3 regions of the Streptomyces sp. NPDC060184 genome follow, and region 2 is predicted to be linked to each of the others. Evidence: riboswitches for the same ligand, from Rfam matches in the RefSeq annotation. Region 2 holds a riboswitch; each other region holds the start of a gene.
The links. A riboswitch is a leader RNA that binds a small molecule or an ion and turns the genes downstream of it on or off. The one in region 2 is predicted to bind thiamine pyrophosphate.

Region 1 (3,246 bases), on a different contig from region 2:
CGCCCGCTCGGGGTCGACGGCCCCGCCGGAGGCGATCAGCTTGCGGCCCTGGGTGAGATCGCGCGGACGGCCGACCGCCAGCAGGGCGACCAGCGCGCCGTCGCGGAGCCAGAGCACGGTCCACTCCTCGTCGGCGGGGTCGCCGCGCCACAGCAGGGTGTCGGCGTCCGCGTGGTGCCCGGCGTACTGGACGAACCGGCCGAACTGCTCGGACCAGAAGTACGGCACCGGGTCGTACGGCTCCGCGGCGCCGGGTCCTTCGGAGCCCGCGATGCCCGCCGCGACGGTGCGCGGTCCCTGGAGCGCGTTGTCCCAGTGGTGGACCAGGAGGCGTGCGCCGTAGCGCGCGGAGGGGTAGGAGGCGCAGTCTCCGACGGCGTGGACGCCGGGCGCCGAGGTGCGCAGCGAGGCGTCGGCGGTGACCGATCCGTCGGGGCCGAGCGCGATGCCGGAGCCGGTGAGCCAGCCGGTGGCGGGGCGGGCGCCGATGCCGACGACCACCGCCCCGGCCGGGAGCCTGCGGCCGTCGGCGAGGACCACGGCGCCGGGTTCGACGCGCTCGACCCGAGCGCCGGTGAGGAGCGTGGCGCCGCCGTCCGCGTACCAGTCGGCCATCGGGGCGGCGACCTCGGCGGGCAGCACCCCGGCGAGCGGGCGGTCGGCGGCCTCCACGACGGTGACCGTGCAGCCGGCGGCGCGGGCGGCGGTGGCGAACTCGGCGCCGATCCAGCCCGCGCCGACCACGACGACGTCGTGGCGCTCGGCGAGGACGGGCCGCAGCCGGGCCGCGTCGTCCAGGGTGCGCAGCAGGTGGGTGCCGGGGACCCCGGCGGCGCCGGGCAGCGTCAGGGGTTCGGCGCCGGTGGCGACGACCAGGACGTCGTACGGCACCGGGCCGTCCGGGGTGTCCACCTCGCGGTCGGCGGGGCGCAGGCCGGTGACGGAGAGCCCGAGGCGCAGCTCGACGTCGAGCGCCTCGAAGTCGATGTCGAAGGCGGAGTGCTCGGCGGTGCCGAGGAGCACGGCCTTGGAGAGCGGCGGCCGGTCGTAGGGCTGGTGCGGCTCCGCGCCGATCAGGGTGACGGGTGCGGTGTACCCCTCGTCCCGCAGGGCGACGGCGGTCTGCACGCCCGCCATGCCCGCTCCGACGATGACGACGCCGTGCTCCGGTGCCCGCTGCCCGCTCTGTTCGCTCACGCACCCACCCTAAGCACCTGGCGCACCCCCGGTCCCCGGGGTGGGCGGGCCGCCCCGGAGACTGCCTCGTACCGCGCGGACGGCGGGGTTTAGGGTGGCTGCGGAAAGACACTCGCGGGAGCCCGGACGCACCGGGCTGAGAGGGAGGCTGGCGGCCTCCGACCGTACGAACCTGATCCGGGTCATGCCGGCGAAGGGAGGGGCTGGACACCCATGCGCGCACCACAGGAACCGTCGTCCGCCGCGGGCGGGGGCACGAGCGGCGCGGACCGCCGGGGACCCTCGTACGACGTGCTCGTCGTCGGGGGCGGCATCATCGGCCTGGTGACCGCCTGGCGGGCGGCGCAGGCGGGGCTGCGGACGGCCGTCGCCGATCCGGAACCGGGCGGCGGGGCCGCCCGGGTGGCGGCCGGGATGCTGGCCGCCGTCACCGAACTCCACTACGGCGAGCAGATGCTGCTGGGCCTCAACCTCGCCTCCGCCGCCCGCTATCCGGAGTTCGTGGCGGAGCTGGAGACGGCGAGCGGCCGGGAGACCGGCTTCCGCGCCTGCGGCACCCTCGCGGTGGCGCTGGACTCCGACGACCGGGCGCACCTGCGCGAGCTGCACGCCCTCCAGGAGCGGTCCGGCCTGGACGCGCAGTGGCTGTCGGGGCGCGAGTGCCGGCGGCTCGAACCGATGCTGGCGCCGGGCGTACGGGGCGGGCTGCGGGTCGACGGCGACCACCAGGTCGACCCGCGCCGCCTCGCGACCGCGCTGCTGACGGCCTGCGAGCGGGCCGGGGTGGTGTTCCACCGCGTCCTCTGCGAGCGCCTGGAGACCGCGCGCGGCCGGGCGTCCGGGGCGCTGCTCGCGGACGGCACGGCGGTCTCGGCGGGTCAGGTGGTGCTGGCCGCCGGAAGCCTCAGCGGCCGGCTCCCCGGGCTGCCGGAGGGCGTCGCCCCGCCGGTGCGCCCGGTGAAGGGCCAGGTGCTGCGGCTGACCGTGCCGCGCGCGTACGCCCCCTTCCTCAGCCGGACCGTCCGCGCGGTGGTGCGCGGCCAGGACCTGTACCTCGTACCGCGCGAGAACGGCGAGCTGGTCGTCGGCGCGACGAGCGAGGAGATGGGCTGGGACACCACGGTGACGGCGGGCGGGGTGTACGAGCTGCTGCGCGACGCCCACGAGCTGGTGCCGGGCATCACCGAGCTGCCGCTCACCGAGACCCTGGCCGGGCTGCGTCCCGCCACCCCTGACAACGCGCCGGCGCTCGGCCCGACCGCGCTGCCGGGGCTGCTCGTCGCCACCGGCCACCACCGCAACGGCGTGCTGCTCACCCCCGTCACCGGCGACGCCATGGCCCACGCGCTGACCACCGGCGAGCTGCCGGAGGTGGCCCGCCCGTTCGCGCCGGACCGCTTCACCACCCCCGTAGTCCCCGCGCGCGAGGAGCAGTACGCATGAGTGACCCGACCGCCACCGTGAGCGTCTCCGTCAACGGCGACCCGCGCGACGTGTCCGCCGGCACCACCCTGGGCGCCCTGGTGGCGACCCTCACCCGGGCGCCCTCCGGGGTCGCCGCCGCCGTCAACGAGAGCGTGGTGCCGCGCTCGGCCTGGGACTCCACCGCGCTCGCCGGGGGCGACCGGATCGAGGTCCTCACCGCGGTACAGGGAGGCTGACCATGTCCGACGACCTCTTCCAGCTGGCCGGGCGCGCGTTCTCGTCCCGGCTGATCATGGGCACCGGCGGCGCCCCCAGCCTGGACGTGCTGGAGCGGGCGCTCGTCGCCTCCGGCACCGAGCTGACCACCGTCGCGATGCGCAGGCTCGACCCGACCGTGCAGGGTTCGGTCCTCTCCGTCCTGGAGCGCCTCTCCATCCAGGTGCTGCCCAACACCGCGGGCTGCTTCACCGCGGGCGAGGCGGTGCTGACGGCCCGGCTGGCCCGGGAGGCCCTCGGCACCGACTGGGTGAAGCTGGAGGTGGTGGCCGACGAGCGGACCCTGCTGCCGGACCCGGTCGAGTTGCTGGACGCGGCGGAGATCCTGGTCGACGACGGGTTCACCGT
Region 2 (3,246 bases):
AGATCGAGTTGAAGAAGACGGGCTGGCCCAGCAGCCTGCCCTCGGTCACGAAGTGCCTGTACGCGGCCTCGGCCGTGCGCCGGGCCTGGCCCAGGTACGCGCGGTCGCGAGTCGCCCCGTACAGCAGGACACCGACGCCGACGGGGACGCCCTGGTTGTAGGACCAGATGGTCCGGTCCACCGCGCCGGTGAGGTCCAGGTTGTCCCAGTAGAGGCCTTCGGGGGTCCGCAGGTGGGTGTTGGTCCAGTCGTAGAAGCGCCTGGACGACGCGAGGTAGCGGGACGTGCCGGTGATCTGGTGCAGGCGCAGGCCGAGTTGGGCGCCGGGCATGTTCGAGACCGTGTTGCGGCAGTGGTTCCAGTCGGCCTGGGTCCAGAACACCCCGCCGGGGGCGGGGTGTTCGGCGTCGGAGTCCCAGCCCGACTCGACGAGCGCGAAGATCTCCTCCGCGCGGCGGAGCGCGGCGCGGTCCCCGGTCTGCAGATGCGATTGGGCCTTGGCCAGTCCCACCCACTCGTTGTCGTCGTAGAACATGTCGCCGCCGCCACCGTGGGGCGCGACCGGGTAGGAGTCGTAGCCGGCGAGGCCCGTGGTGCCGCCCGCCGCGTTCCAGTACAGCTCCTGCGCCCTGGCGCGGGTGGCCAGAGCCGGTGCGTGGCCCGGGTCCACGAAGGCCAGGTCGAGAGCGGCGACATGGACCTGGGACAGCGGCCATTCGTAGGAGTACGGGCGGTCGTCGACGGCGACCGGGTACTGCTCGCGCACGAGCCCGGTGCCGTCCGCCGTGTCGAAGTACTTCTCCAGAGCGCCGTAGGTGACGCGCGCACGGGAGAGCGAGGGGGACCGGCCACCGGCCGGGGCCGGTGCCGCGGACGCGGCGGCAGCGGTCGCCGGTACGGCGGCCAGGGCGGCCAGAGAGGCGCCGAGGACCTGACGGCGTGAGGGGGACCAGCGCATACGGAACTCTCCTGTTCGGGGTGCGACGCAGGGTGCGGGGTGTCCGACAGTGCGCGACAACGTTGTTACCGGGGTGCGGGGACGTCAACGGCCAGGACGGAAAAGGGCGGACGGAGATCGTTCCCGCCCCGCGAGCCCCCGCGAGCCCCCGCCTCCCCCTCGGCTCCCTCGCCGGGATCGCACCCCGGGGCGGCGCTCCGGTCACCCCCGCTGACCTGCCCCTGGCCGCCGTACGGCTATCCTGACCGCCGAAACCGGACACGGGGTGCCCCGCGCGGGGCTGAGATCACACCCGTCGAACCTGAACCAGCTCGTACTGGCGGAGGGATGTCTCATGGCGATGCCGTGTGCGCAGAACGACCACGCGGTCGCGGAGCGGAAGGCTCCGGCCTCGCGAACCACCTTCGGGGGGCGCATGCCGACCGCCCCCGGCGATCTGCGGATCGAGACGCACGGGATAGCCCCCGTGCCCGAGGACCGGCGTTACGGCGGCCCCGGACGGCTGTTCACCGTCTGGTTCGCCCCCAACCTGACCATGACCGGCGTCTTCACCGGCACCGTCGGCGTCGCGCTGGGCCTGGACTTCACGACGGCGCTCATCGCCGTCGTCCTCGGCACGTTCGTCGGGGCGGCGCCCACCGCGTACCTCGGCACCTGGGGAAGTCGGACAGGGGTCGGCCAACTGCCACTCGCACGGCTGGCGTTCGGTCGCGCGGTCGTGCTGCCGGGGGCTTTGCAGTGGCTCTCGTCGATCGCCTGGGACGCGCTCGTCGGGCTGTTCGGCGGGGACGCGCTGGCCCAGTTGTGCGGCTGGCCGTTCTGGCTGGGCGTCCTGGTGATGATGGCCGCCCAGGGCGGGCTGGGGGTGCTGGGGTACGAGGCGATCCACCGGCTCCAGACCGTGATGACGTTCCTCCTGGCCGCCGCCTTCGCCGTGCTGGCCGTCAAACTGCTGGACGGTGTCCACCCCGCGGCCTCCGGTGCCGCGCACGGCGGCGACCGGGCGGGGGCCTTCGTCCTGACGTTCACGATCGCGCTGAGCCTGTCGCTGTCGTGGGCGCCGTACGCGAGCGACTTCAGCCGCTACCTTCCGGCCGGTACCTCCCGGCCCCGCATGTTCTGGTGCACCCTGCTGGGCATCGGCTTCTCCTTCGTGGCGGTCCAGACGCTCGGCCTGTGGGGCGCGTCCGTCTTCACCGATCAGACCGCGCGGGGCATCGACACCCTTCTGGGCGGGGGCGCCCTCGGGGCGTTCGGTCTGCTCGCCGTGGCGCTCGCCGCACTGTGCAGCAACGCCATGAACGACTACAGCGGTTCGCTGGCTCTGCAGACGATCGGGGTGCGGCTGCCGCGCCCCGTCGCCGCCGCGCTCGCCGCCGCGCTCGGTTTCCCGCTCGTCCTGTGGATGCACGCGGCCGACACCACCGCACGCTTCCAGAACGTGCTGCTCCTGGTCGGCTACTGGATCCCCGGCTTCGTCGCGATCGTGGCCGTCGACTGGGCGGCGAGGAAGAGGGACCGCGGCGGCGCCCCGTTCGACCTCGCCGCCGAGAGCGCCCGCGACCGGCCCTGGTGGCCGGCGCTCACCGCCTTCGTGATCGCCTTTGCCGCGGCGGTGCCGTTCATGAGCACCGGCCTGTACGTCGGCCCCGTGGCGGAGGCCTTGCACGGAGCGGACCTCGCCTACGGGGTGGCGTTCCTCGCGGCGCTGGCGGTCTACGCCCCGCTGCGGCTGCGGCACCGTCCCTGACGGCCGCCCGCCGGGTGGCGCGCTCGGCGGCGCGGCGTGCTCCGCTGCCGACCGCGCCGTCACCGCGGGGAGTACCGCCGCTGCCGGCCCGGAGAACCGGTCCGGCTCATCGCGTGCGGGGCGCCATCGCGCACCGACTCCCCGGAAGTGGCCGGCCGCTGCGCCGGGAGGGCAGCGAGAGCTTCATCCGTTCTATTGACATGTACATGTAACAGCGATGTGATGTGGTTGTTTCCGTCTTTCCTTGTTGGGTTGTGTGTCAACCATCCCCCAGGAGCCGCACATGTTCGGTGAACGGCACAGTTTCGGACACCGTTTGACGGCCTCGGCCGCATCCCTCACGCTCGCCGTCGGTGGTCTGGCCGGGGCCGCCGCCCTGACCTCGGGAGTCGCGGCCGGTGTGCAACTCGCCGCCGTGGCCGCCGCACCGGATGCCGCGGCGGTGGAGAACGGCCTGGCCCGGACACCGCAGATGGGCTTCAACAACTGGAACACCACCGGCTGCGGAGCGCAGTTCGACGAGGCGATGGTCAAGGGC
Region 3 (3,246 bases), on a different contig from region 2:
GCTCCCGGGTGCCCCTTGGCCAGGTCGGCGGCGTGGGCCGCGATCTTGTAGGTGATGACCCCGGTCTTCACGTCGTCCCGGTCGGGCAGCCCGAGGTGCTCCTTGGGGGTCACGTAGCAGAGCATCGCCGTGCCCCACCAGGCGATCATCGCCGCGCCGATCCCGGAGGTGATGTGGTCGTACGCCGGTGCGACGTCGGTGGTCAGCGGGCCGAGGGTGTAGAACGGCGCCTCCTCGCAGATCTCCTGCTGGAGGTCGATGTTCTCCTTGATCTTGTGCATCGGGACGTGTCCCGGGCCCTCGATCATCGTCTGCACGCCGTACCGCTTGGCGATCGTGTTGAGCTCGCCGAGGGTGCGCAATTCGGCGAACTGCGCCTCGTCGTTGGCGTCGGCGATGGACCCGGGCCGCAGCCCGTCCCCGAGCGAGTACGTCACGTCGTACGTCGCCAGGAGTTCGCAGAGCTCCTCGAAGTTCTCGTAGAGGAACGACTCCTTGTGGTGCGCGAGGCACCAGGCCGCCATGATCGAGCCGCCCCGGGAGACGATGCCGGTCTTGCGGCGGGCCGTGAGCGGGACGTACGGCAGGCGCACACCGGCGTGCACCGTCATGTAGTCCACGCCCTGCTCGGCCTGCTCGATGACGGTGTCCTTGTAGATCTCCCAGGTCAGCTCCTCCGCGCGGCCGTCGACCTTCTCAAGGGCCTGGTAGAGCGGGACGGTGCCGATGGGCACCGGGGAGTTCCGGAGCACCCACTCACGGGTGGTGTGGATGTTGCGGCCGGTGGACAGGTCCATGACCGTGTCGGCGCCCCACCGCGTCGCCCAGGTCATCTTCTCCACCTCCTCCTCGATGGAGGAGGTCACGGCGGAGTTGCCGATGTTGGCGTTCACCTTCACCAGGAACCGCTTGCCGATGATCATCGGCTCGATCTCCGGATGGTTCACATTGGCCGGAAGCACCGCCCGGCCGGCCGCGATCTCCTCGGCGACGACCTCCGGGGCGACGTTCTCGCGGATCGCGACGTACTCCATCTCGGGGGTGATCTCCCCCCGCCGGGCGTACGCGAGCTGGGTGACGGGGCGTCCGTCGCGGCTGCGCCGGGGGGCGCGGGCGCCGCCCGGGAAGAGCGCGTCGAGGTTGCGCAGCCCGTCGCGCGAGGCGGGCGCGCGGCCGTCGTCCTCCGGACGGACCGGTCGCCCCTCGTACTCCTCGGTGTCCCCCCGGTCCTCGATCCAGCCGCCGCGCACGGAGGCGAGGCCGCGGCGGACATCGGTGGTGACGGCGGGATCGGTGTACGGACCGGACGTGTCGTAGAGCGTCACGTCCTTGCCGTTGGTCAGGTGCACCTGACGGACCGGCACCCGGAGGCCGGGGCGCGAGCCCTCGACGTACCCCTTGTGCCAGCCGATGGACTTGGCCGCCCCGACGCGCTCGTTCGTCGTGGAGGCAGGCGTGCGTGCGTCCGATGTGGTCATGAGACCTACTCCCTACGCCGGCATTACCCGGTAACAGGTTCGGCGGTCGGCGCAGCGTTTCCCGTGAGGATTCACGAGGTCAGCGCCCTCTCAGCCCGGTGCTCCGAGCTCCCGCGTGTGCAAAGGTGCCATCACGCTAGCGCCCGCCCGGCCGTGCTGACCAGGGGGCCTCCCCCGTTCTTGCGATGATCGCTCGGTGACCTCCTCCCAGGACCATCCCGAACCTCAGGAACCCTCCCACGGCCATACGCACAGTCATGGCCCCGCGGCACCCGTCTCGACCCATCTGCGCAAGGTCATCGCGTGCGTGCTGATCCCCTTCGCCGCAGCGGTGGTCGTCGGCCTGGCGGTGCTCTGGCCCGGCGGCACTCCCGCGCACGAGCGCACCGGTGTGGGCTTCGACCGGCAGACCGAGCAGGGAGAGGTGGTGAAGGTGGAGCGGGTGAACTGCGCGGACGTCAACGCGGCCCAAGTACCCGCCTCAGGTGGTACGTCGACCGGCTCCGGCCCGGGCGCGGCGGCCGAGGACACCGGCGACTGCAAGAAGGCCACCATCGAGGTGACCAGCGGCAAGGACAAGGGCCGCACCTTCGCCGAGATCGTCCAGCCGGACGCGTCACGGCAGCTGAGCGAGGGTCAGGGGGTGGTCCTGGCGTACGCCCCGGACGCGCCGCACGACCTGCAGTACTCGGTCACCGACGTGGACCGGAAGCTGCCGATGGCGCTGCTGGCCGGGATCTTCGCCGTCGCCGTCGTGGTGGTGGGGCGGCTGCGCGGGGTGATGGCGCTCGTGGCACTCGCCGTGTCCTTCGCGGTGCTGACGCTCTTCATCCTCCCGGCGATCCTGCAGGGGTCCAACCCGCTGCTGGTGGCGGTGGTCGGGGCGAGCGCGATCATGCTCATCGCGCTGTACACCTGCCACGGGGTGACGGCGCGCACCTCGGTGGCGGTGATCGGCACGCTGATCTCCCTGGTGCTGATCGGGCTGCTGGGCTCGGTCTTCATCGACTGGGCGGGACTGACCGGCAACACCGACGACAACACCGGCCTGATCCATGGCCTCTATCCCGACATCGACATGAGCGGTCTGCTCCTGGCCGGTGTCATCATCGGTTCGCTCGGGGTCCTGGACGACGTGACGGTCACCCAGACGTCGGCCGTGTGGGAACTGCACCAGGCGAACCCGACCATGGGGGCGCGCGGTCTCTACGGAGCGGGCATCAGGATCGGGCGCGACCACATCGCCTCGGTGGTCAACACCCTGGTGCTCGCCTACGCGGGCGCGGCGCTACCCCTGCTGCTGCTGTTCTCCATCGCGCAGAGCAGTGTGGGCACGGTCGCCAACAGCGAGCTGGTGGCCGAGGAGATCGTCCGTACACTCGTCGGCTCGATCGGACTGGTCGCCTCCGTGCCCGTCACGACAGCGCTCGCCGCTCTGGTGGTGTCCGCGGACCGCACAGGGCTCGGCGCGGAAGCCGGAGCTTCTGCACCCGTACGGACCGGGAGGGGCCGACGCCGCAAGAAGTGAGCGTGAGCGAGCGGGAGGGCCAAAAACCAACGGGCTGACAGCCTGTCAGCCCGCGTTCTGCTCCTCGGCGAGGATCCTTCCGAGTGCCTCTTCGAGATTGCCGTCGAAGTCACCCTGCGTGTGCTCCTGCCCCAGTGGCACCAGCTTGTCCGTCCGGTCGAGGAACGCGACGAGCGGCGCCGTGCCGGCCCGGAACAAGGCTCGGTCCGCCCCGACCTGGAGCCGGATGTGCACGTCGCA

Region 1: it holds a riboswitch for thiamine pyrophosphate, as region 2 does, so the genes downstream of both, thiO (glycine oxidase ThiO) here and ACFWEE_RS06840 (purine-cytosine permease family protein) in region 2, are expected to answer to the same signal.
Region 3: it holds a riboswitch for thiamine pyrophosphate, as region 2 does, so the genes downstream of both, thiC (phosphomethylpyrimidine synthase ThiC) here and ACFWEE_RS06840 (purine-cytosine permease family protein) in region 2, are expected to answer to the same signal.

Annotation. Positions count from the first base shown of each region.
Region 1 covers NZ_JBHWYX010000069.1:3,440-6,685, forward strand. The annotation lists gene ACFWEE_RS30800 (NAD(P)/FAD-dependent oxidoreductase) at 1-1,197, opposite strand, end outside; TPP riboswitch at 1,302-1,413, shown strand; gene thiO (glycine oxidase ThiO) at 1,411-2,640, shown strand; gene thiS (sulfur carrier protein ThiS) at 2,637-2,858, shown strand; gene ACFWEE_RS30815 (thiazole synthase) at 2,861-3,246, shown strand, end outside.
Region 2 covers NZ_JBHWYX010000007.1:18,450-21,695, reverse strand. The annotation lists gene ACFWEE_RS06845 (glycoside hydrolase family 76 protein) at 1-958, opposite strand, end outside; TPP riboswitch at 1,210-1,303, shown strand; gene ACFWEE_RS06840 (purine-cytosine permease family protein) at 1,293-2,708, shown strand; gene ACFWEE_RS06835 (glycoside hydrolase family 27 protein) at 2,992-3,246, shown strand, end outside.
Region 3 covers NZ_JBHWYX010000001.1:206,771-210,016, forward strand. The annotation lists gene thiC (phosphomethylpyrimidine synthase ThiC) at 1-1,478, opposite strand, end outside; TPP riboswitch at 1,471-1,603, opposite strand; gene ACFWEE_RS00835 (YibE/F family protein) at 1,675-3,006, shown strand; gene ACFWEE_RS00840 (SsgA family sporulation/cell division regulator) at 3,052-3,246, opposite strand, start outside.